2 linked regions of the Duganella dendranthematis genome follow. Each later gene encodes a partner of the first gene's protein in a complex. Links are inferred from orthologs where the notes say so. Each region holds a gene or a part of one and is shown in the gene's direction. Other genes may lie near its edges.

Region 1 (3,314 bases):
GATCACAAAGCCCGCCTCACGCCCGCCCAGAACGACCACCTGACCCACGTCCGCGCCGAACTCAAGCGCTTGGGCGACTGGGCCCGCTGGGGCGGCAACGTCTCGCGTGAGGAACTGGTCAAGGCGGTGGAAGACCTGGCCGGTCAAAAAATGTCGATGAGCGAGCTGGCCAAGAAAGTCGGCAGCATGCGCGACCGCTGGAAAGCGCTGGACGCCGTTTCCGGCCACGCGCCAAAATCGCTGTGGGAGCGCTTCGACGCCGCCTGCACCAGCGCCTACGCCCCGGCCGCCGCCCACTTCAAGCAACTGGCGGACGAGCGTCACGCCAACGCCGCCAAGGCCGAGGCGCTGATTGCCGAGACCCGCGCGCTGGCCGAATCAGTGGCCGCCGACGGCGCCGACCTGAAAAATGTGGCCGCCGCCGGCCAGCGCCTGCGCCAGATGTGGACCCGTTTGGGCACCATCGATCGCAAGGAAAAGCGCAAGCTCGACCATACCTTCGACAAGGTGCTGGCGCAAATGCTGGCGCCGCTGTCCGAGCAGCGCAAGGTGGAGGCCGCCAAGCGCGAGGAACTGATTGCCGAAGCGGAAGCGCTGGAGCCGTCCGAGCGCCACACGCTGGACAAGCTGCGCCGCCTGCAGGAACGCTGGCAGGAGCAGGCCAAGTCGCTGCCGCTGGAACGCAAGGTCGAGCAGGCGCTGTGGCAGCGTTTCCGCGCCGCCTGCGACGCCATCTTTGCCAAGCGCAAGGAAACCGCCCACGCCGCCGATCACGAGCGCAAAGCGCATCTGCACGCCCGCGAAGCCATCTGCCACGAACTGGAAGAGGCCAGCTTCAGCGGCGACGACAAGGCCCAGCTGGCCGCCATCGCCAAGGCGCTGAAGGACGCCGCCACTGCCTGGAACGCGGCTGGCGTGGTGCCGCGCGCGTCCGAAGCGCGCATTAATCAGCGGTATCACAACGCGGTCGGCAAGGTGCAGGCGCAGGCGGACGCGATCAAGCGCCGTGCCGGCGCGGCCCAGGCCAATGCGCTGCGCGACAAGCTGCGCCTGAACCAGGCGCTGGAAAACGAAGTCGCCTCGGATGGCGCCGCCATCGACGCCGCCGAGTGGCAAGCCAAATGGGCGGCCTTGCCGTCGCTGGGTAATGATTACGAACGCGCACTGCAAGGCCGCTTCAATGCCGCGCTGGATGCGCTCAACGGCAAGCGCAGCGACTACGCGGCGCAGCTGGAGCGCAACCGCGCCAAGCTGCTGGACGAAGTGTTGCGGCTGGAAATCGTGGCCGGCGTCGACAGCGGCGCCGAGTTTGCCCGCGAACGGCTGAAGATGCAGGTCGAAGTGCTGCAATCGTCGCTGAAATCGGGCCAGAAGCCGCAATCGGCCACTGCCGCCTATCTGCAACTGTGCGCGATGCCGGCCCTGGCCGACGCCCGCACCGCCAGCCGCATCGAGCAATTGTTCCGCCGCATCGGCGCGTCGGAGCGCGCATGAGCTTGAGCGAAGTCCGCATTCAGACCGGGGATTTCGATTTGTCGACCGAGGTGGCGCAGTTGCGCGCCGGCTATCCCAAAGTGGGGGGCGTGGTCACCTTCGTCGGCACGGTGCGCGATCTGAATGAAGGCGCTACTGTGTCGGAGATGGAGCTGGAGCACTATCCGGGCATGACCGAGCAGGCGATCAGTGACATTATTGATAAGGCAAAGTTGCGCTGGCCGATTTTCAGCGCGCTGGTGATCCACCGCGTGGGGCCGCTCCAGCCGAAAGATCAGATCGTGCTGGTGGCGGTGACCTCGGCGCACCGGGGCGAGGCGTTCGCCGCCAGCGAGTTCATCATCGACTATCTGAAGACGGAAGCGCCGTTTTGGAAGAAGGAGCAGACGCCCGAGGGCGCGCGCTGGGTGGATGCCCGCGTCAGCGACGACCAGGCGCTAAACAAATGGTTGTAGCTGCTCCTTGAAAAGCTATCGCTGATCCCTATGTTAGCGATAGTTAAATATATCGGAGCAACACCATGCGTCAAGATAAACTCACCACCAAACTCCAGGAAGCCCTGTCGGACTCGCAGAGTCTGGCCGTGGGCAATGACAACCAATACATCGAACCGCTGCACCTGCTGACGGCCCTGCTGAACCAGGACGACGGCAGCGCGCGGTCGCTGATGCAACGCGCCGGCGTCAACGTCGGCAGCCTGACCAAGTCGCTGGCGGCCGCTATGGAGCGCCTGCCGAAAGTCTCCGGCACCGATGGCAACGTGCAAGCCAGCCGCGAGCTGGTAGGCGTACTCAACCTGGCCGACAAGGAAGCGCAGAAGCGCGCCGACCAGTTCATCACCAGCGAAATGGTGCTGCTGGCCCTGACGGAAGACAAGTCGGACGCCGGCACGCTGGCGCGCGAGAGTGGCCTGAGCCGCAAGTCGCTGGAAACCGCGATCGACGCCGTGCGCGGCGGCGCCAAGGTGGACAACGCCGACGCCGAAGGCCAGCGCGAAGCCCTGAAAAAATACACGCTGGACCTGACCGAACGCGCCCGCAAGGGCAAGCTCGATCCTGTGATCGGCCGCGACGATGAAATCCGCCGCGCCATCCAGGTGCTGCAACGCCGTTCCAAGAACAATCCAGTGCTGATCGGCGAACCGGGCGTAGGCAAGACCGCCATCGTCGAAGGCCTGGCGCAGCGCATCATCAACAACGAAGTGCCGGATTCGCTCAAGGGCAAACGCGTGCTGGCGCTGGACATGGCCGCGCTGGTGGCGGGCGCCAAGTATCGCGGCGAGTTCGAGGAACGCCTGAAATCCGTGCTGAAGGAACTGGCCATGGATGAAGGCCAGACCATCGTCTTCATCGACGAGATGCACACCATGGTCGGCGCCGGCAAGGCCGATGGCGCAATGGACGCGGGCAATATGCTGAAACCGGCGCTGGCGCGCGGCGAGCTGCATTGCGTCGGCGCCACCACGCTGGACGAGTACCGCAAATACATCGAGAAAGATCCGGCGCTGGAGCGCCGCTTCCAGAAGATCCTGGTCGATGAACCAAGCGTGGAAGACACCATCGCCATCCTGCGTGGCTTGCAGGACAAGTACGAGCTGCACCACCAGGTCGCCATTTCGGACGCGGCGATTATCGCGGCGGCTGAGCTGTCGCACCGCTACATCACCGACCGCTTCCTGCCGGACAAGGCAATCGACCTGATCGATGAAGCGGCGGCCAAGATCAAGATCGAGATCGATTCCAAGCCGGAAGTGATGGACAAGCTGGAACGCCGCCTGATCCAGCTGAAAATCGAGAAGGAAGCCGTCAAGAAGGAGAAGG
Region 2 (3,018 bases), 5.4 Mb from region 1 along the record:
TGCTGGCCAAGGCGCAGGTCTCCGGTATGAATGTGCCGGGCGCCGACAACACGCAGATGGACGGCTACGCGGTGCGCGCCGCCGATTGCCTCAGCGGCAATGCGTCGCTGACGGTGTCGCAGCGGATTCCGGCTGGCCATGTGGGCCAGCCTTTGCTGCCGGGGACCGCGGCGCGCATCTTCACCGGCGCCATGATTCCCGAAGGCGCGGATGCTGTGGTCATGCAGGAGCAGTGCGAACTGGCTGGCAATGTGGTCACCATCAAGCATGCGCCCAAGTCTGGCGAGTGGATACGCCGCGCCGGCGAGGACATCACCAGCGGCAGCGTGGTGCTGCCTGCCGGCGCGCGCTTGCGCAGCCAGGAGCTGGGTCTGGCCGCATCGGTGGGGCTGGCGGAACTGCCGGTCAAGCGCAAGCTGAAGGTGGCGGTGTTCTTCACCGGTGACGAGCTGACTATGCCGGGCGAGCCGTTGGCTCCCGGCGCAATCTACAATTCCAACCGCTTTACACTGCGCGCGCTGCTGGAGAATCTGGGCTGCGAAATCACCGATTTCGGCATCGTGCCGGATTCGCTGGAGGCGACGCGCGCGGTGCTGCGCGAGTCGGCGCAGGGGCATGACTTGATCATCACTTCCGGCGGCGTGTCGGTCGGCGAGGAAGATCACATCAAGCCGGCGGTGGAAGCCGAGGGCAAACTGAATATGTGGCAGATCGCCGTCAAACCGGGCAAACCGCTGGCGTTTGGCGAGGTGCGGCAGGCGTTCTTCATTGGCCTGCCGGGCAATCCGGTGTCCAGTTTCATTACCTTCATGATGTTCGTGCGGCCGTTCGTGCTGCGCCTGCAAGGTGTGGAGGGGGCGATTGCGCCGCGCGCGTTCCAGATGCGCGCAGATTTCGACTGGCCGAAGGCCGACAAGCGCAACGAGTTCCTGCGCGCGCGCATCAATGATGTGGGTGGCGTGGAGCTGTTCCGCAATCAGAGTTCCGGGGTGCTGACATCGACCGTGTGGGGCGATGGCGTGATCGACAATCCACCCGGCCAGACCATCGCCGCCGGCGATCTGGTTCGATTTATACCGTTTAACGAGTTACTGTACTGATTGTAAAGATGGTTATTACCGTAAAATTTTTTGCCAGCGTACGCGAGGCAGTGGGGGCGTCGTCGGAGTCGATGGCGTTGCCGGCTGGCGTGGCGACGGTAGGCGCGCTACGCGAGCATCTGGCGGCGCGCGGTGAGCAGTGGCAGCAGGCTTTGAGTCATCCGGCGCTGCGCATGGCCTGCAACCAAGTGATGTGCGACGCCGATACGGCGATTGCCGACGGCGCCGAAGTGGCGTTCTTCCCGCCGGTTACCGGCGGCTAGGTCGTCTTTTTTGCCTTGCGCGCGGCGGCCAAGTCGTCGCACATGCCGCAGGCCTTGGCGTGGCGATGGCGCCGCCAAGCGGAGTAGGTGAAGATAGCGGCTGCGATCAAGGCCCATGCGCCGGCGCTCAGGTAGTCTTCCCTGGCGGTCGAGCCTTTGAACCATTCGACGGCTGCCAGCAGCGCAGCCAGCGGCACCGCCGCCAGCAAAAAGCGTTTAATCCAGAATAGCGCACCCATATTATCTCCCTCGTTTTTATCGGATCGAATGCATGCAGTCTAGTTTGACATCTTTTCGCGTTGCCGTCATCGGCGGCGGCCCCGCCGGCCTGATAGCCGCGCAAACGCTGGCGCAGGGCGGGGCGCAGGTGGACGTCTATGATGCCATGGCTTCGGTCGGCCGCAAGTTTTTGCTGGCGGGTCGCAGCGGCATGAATATTACGCATGCCGAGCCGTATGCGGATTTCGTAACGCGTTACGGCGCAAGCGCGCAGGCCCTGCGGCCGATGCTGGATGCGTTTGGCCCGCAGGATGTGCGCGATTTCGTGCAGGGCCTGGGGCTGCAGACGTTTGTCGGCACCTCGGGCCGCGTGTTCCCGACCGATATGAAGGCGGCGCCGCTGCTGCGAGCGTGGCTGCATCAGTTGCGCGAGAGCGGGATACGCTTCCACATGCGGCATCGCTGGCTTGGCTGGCAGGATGACGCGCTGCGCTTCGCGGCGCCGGACGACGCGGGCGTGGCCGGCGCACGCGAGGTGCTGGTGACGCCGGACGCGGTGGTCCTGGCCCTCGGCGGCGGTAGCTGGGCGCGGCTTGGTTCGGATGGCGCGTGGATGCCATTGCTGGCGTCACGCGGCGTTGAGGTGGCGCCGCTGGCGCCGGCCAATTGCGGCTTCGATGTGGCGTGGAGTGAGCATTTCAGTGCCCGCCATGCTGGCGAACCGTTGATGACAGTGGCCGTGATCGCGCGCGATGCGCTTGGACAGGAAATACGCCGCCAGGGACAGTTCGTGGTGACGCAGGGCGGTGTGGAAGGCAGTCTGATTTATGCGCTGTCCGCGCCGCTGCGCGATCAGATCGCGGCCGAGGGCCACACGACCATCTGGCTGGACCTGATGCCGGATTGGGCCCCGCAACGCGTGCTGGACGAAGTGTCGCGTCCACGGGGCGCGCGCTCGATGGCCAGCCATCTGCAAAGCCGTTTGGGTATCAAGGGCGTCAAGGCGGGGCTGCTGCGCGAGTGTTTGAGCAAGGAACAGTTCAGCGACGAAGCGCAACTGGCGGCGGCGATCAAGCGTCTGCCGGTGCGGCTGCTGCGGCCACGTCCCATCGATGAGGCGATCAGCACCGCTGGCGGGGTGCGCTGGGATGCCTTGCAAGGAACGATGTTGACGGCGCTGCCGGGCGTGTTCGTGGCCGGTGAGATGGTGGACTGGGAAGCGCCGACCGGCGGCTACCTGCTCACCGCGTGTTTTGCGGGCGGCGTTGCCGCCGCGCGCGATGCGCTGGCCTGGCGCGCAGCCGCGTTCACTCCCAGCTAACGTCGCCCGATCCGGTGCGGCTGACGTTGCGCTGATCCGGATTACCGAGTACGCGGATATCGCCGCTGCCGCGCAACGTCAAATCGGCCGACTGCTTGGCGAAGACGTGAGTGGT

Evidence for each region.
Region 2: the proteins of moaE (region 1) and moaD are in contact, whole or in part, in a crystal structure (PDB 1FMA), measured with the Escherichia coli proteins. The link is inferred for Duganella dendranthematis from one-to-one orthologs.

The regions. Positions count from the first base shown.
Region 1 is NZ_CP051684.1:86,821-90,134, reverse strand. Bases 221-3,219 are described here. They hold moaE (molybdopterin synthase catalytic subunit MoaE), read left to right. Parts: upstream 221-1,490; coding sequence 1,491-1,949; downstream 1,950-3,219. Other genes in these bases: clpB (ATP-dependent chaperone ClpB), read left to right, coding at 2,015-3,219; HH213_RS00480 (DUF349 domain-containing protein), read left to right, coding at 221-1,494. In the rest of the region: more of HH213_RS00480, read left to right, coding at 1-220; more of clpB, read left to right, coding at 3,220-3,314. UniProt on the Escherichia coli protein: Converts molybdopterin precursor Z to molybdopterin. This requires the incorporation of two sulfur atoms into precursor Z to generate a dithiolene group. The sulfur is provided by MoaD.
Region 2 is NZ_CP051684.1:5,484,800-5,487,817, forward strand. Bases 33-2,735 are described here. They hold moaD (molybdopterin converting factor subunit 1), read left to right. Parts: upstream 33-1,108; coding sequence 1,109-1,363; downstream 1,364-2,735. Other genes in these bases: HH213_RS25110 (molybdopterin molybdotransferase MoeA), read left to right, coding at 33-1,100; HH213_RS25120 (hypothetical protein), read right to left, coding at 1,360-1,602; HH213_RS25125 (TIGR03862 family flavoprotein), read left to right, coding at 1,635-2,735. Outside these bases: more of HH213_RS25110, read left to right, coding at 1-32; more of HH213_RS25125, read left to right, coding at 2,736-2,903; HH213_RS25130 (head GIN domain-containing protein), read right to left, coding at 2,890-3,018. UniProt on the Escherichia coli protein: Involved in sulfur transfer in the conversion of molybdopterin precursor Z to molybdopterin.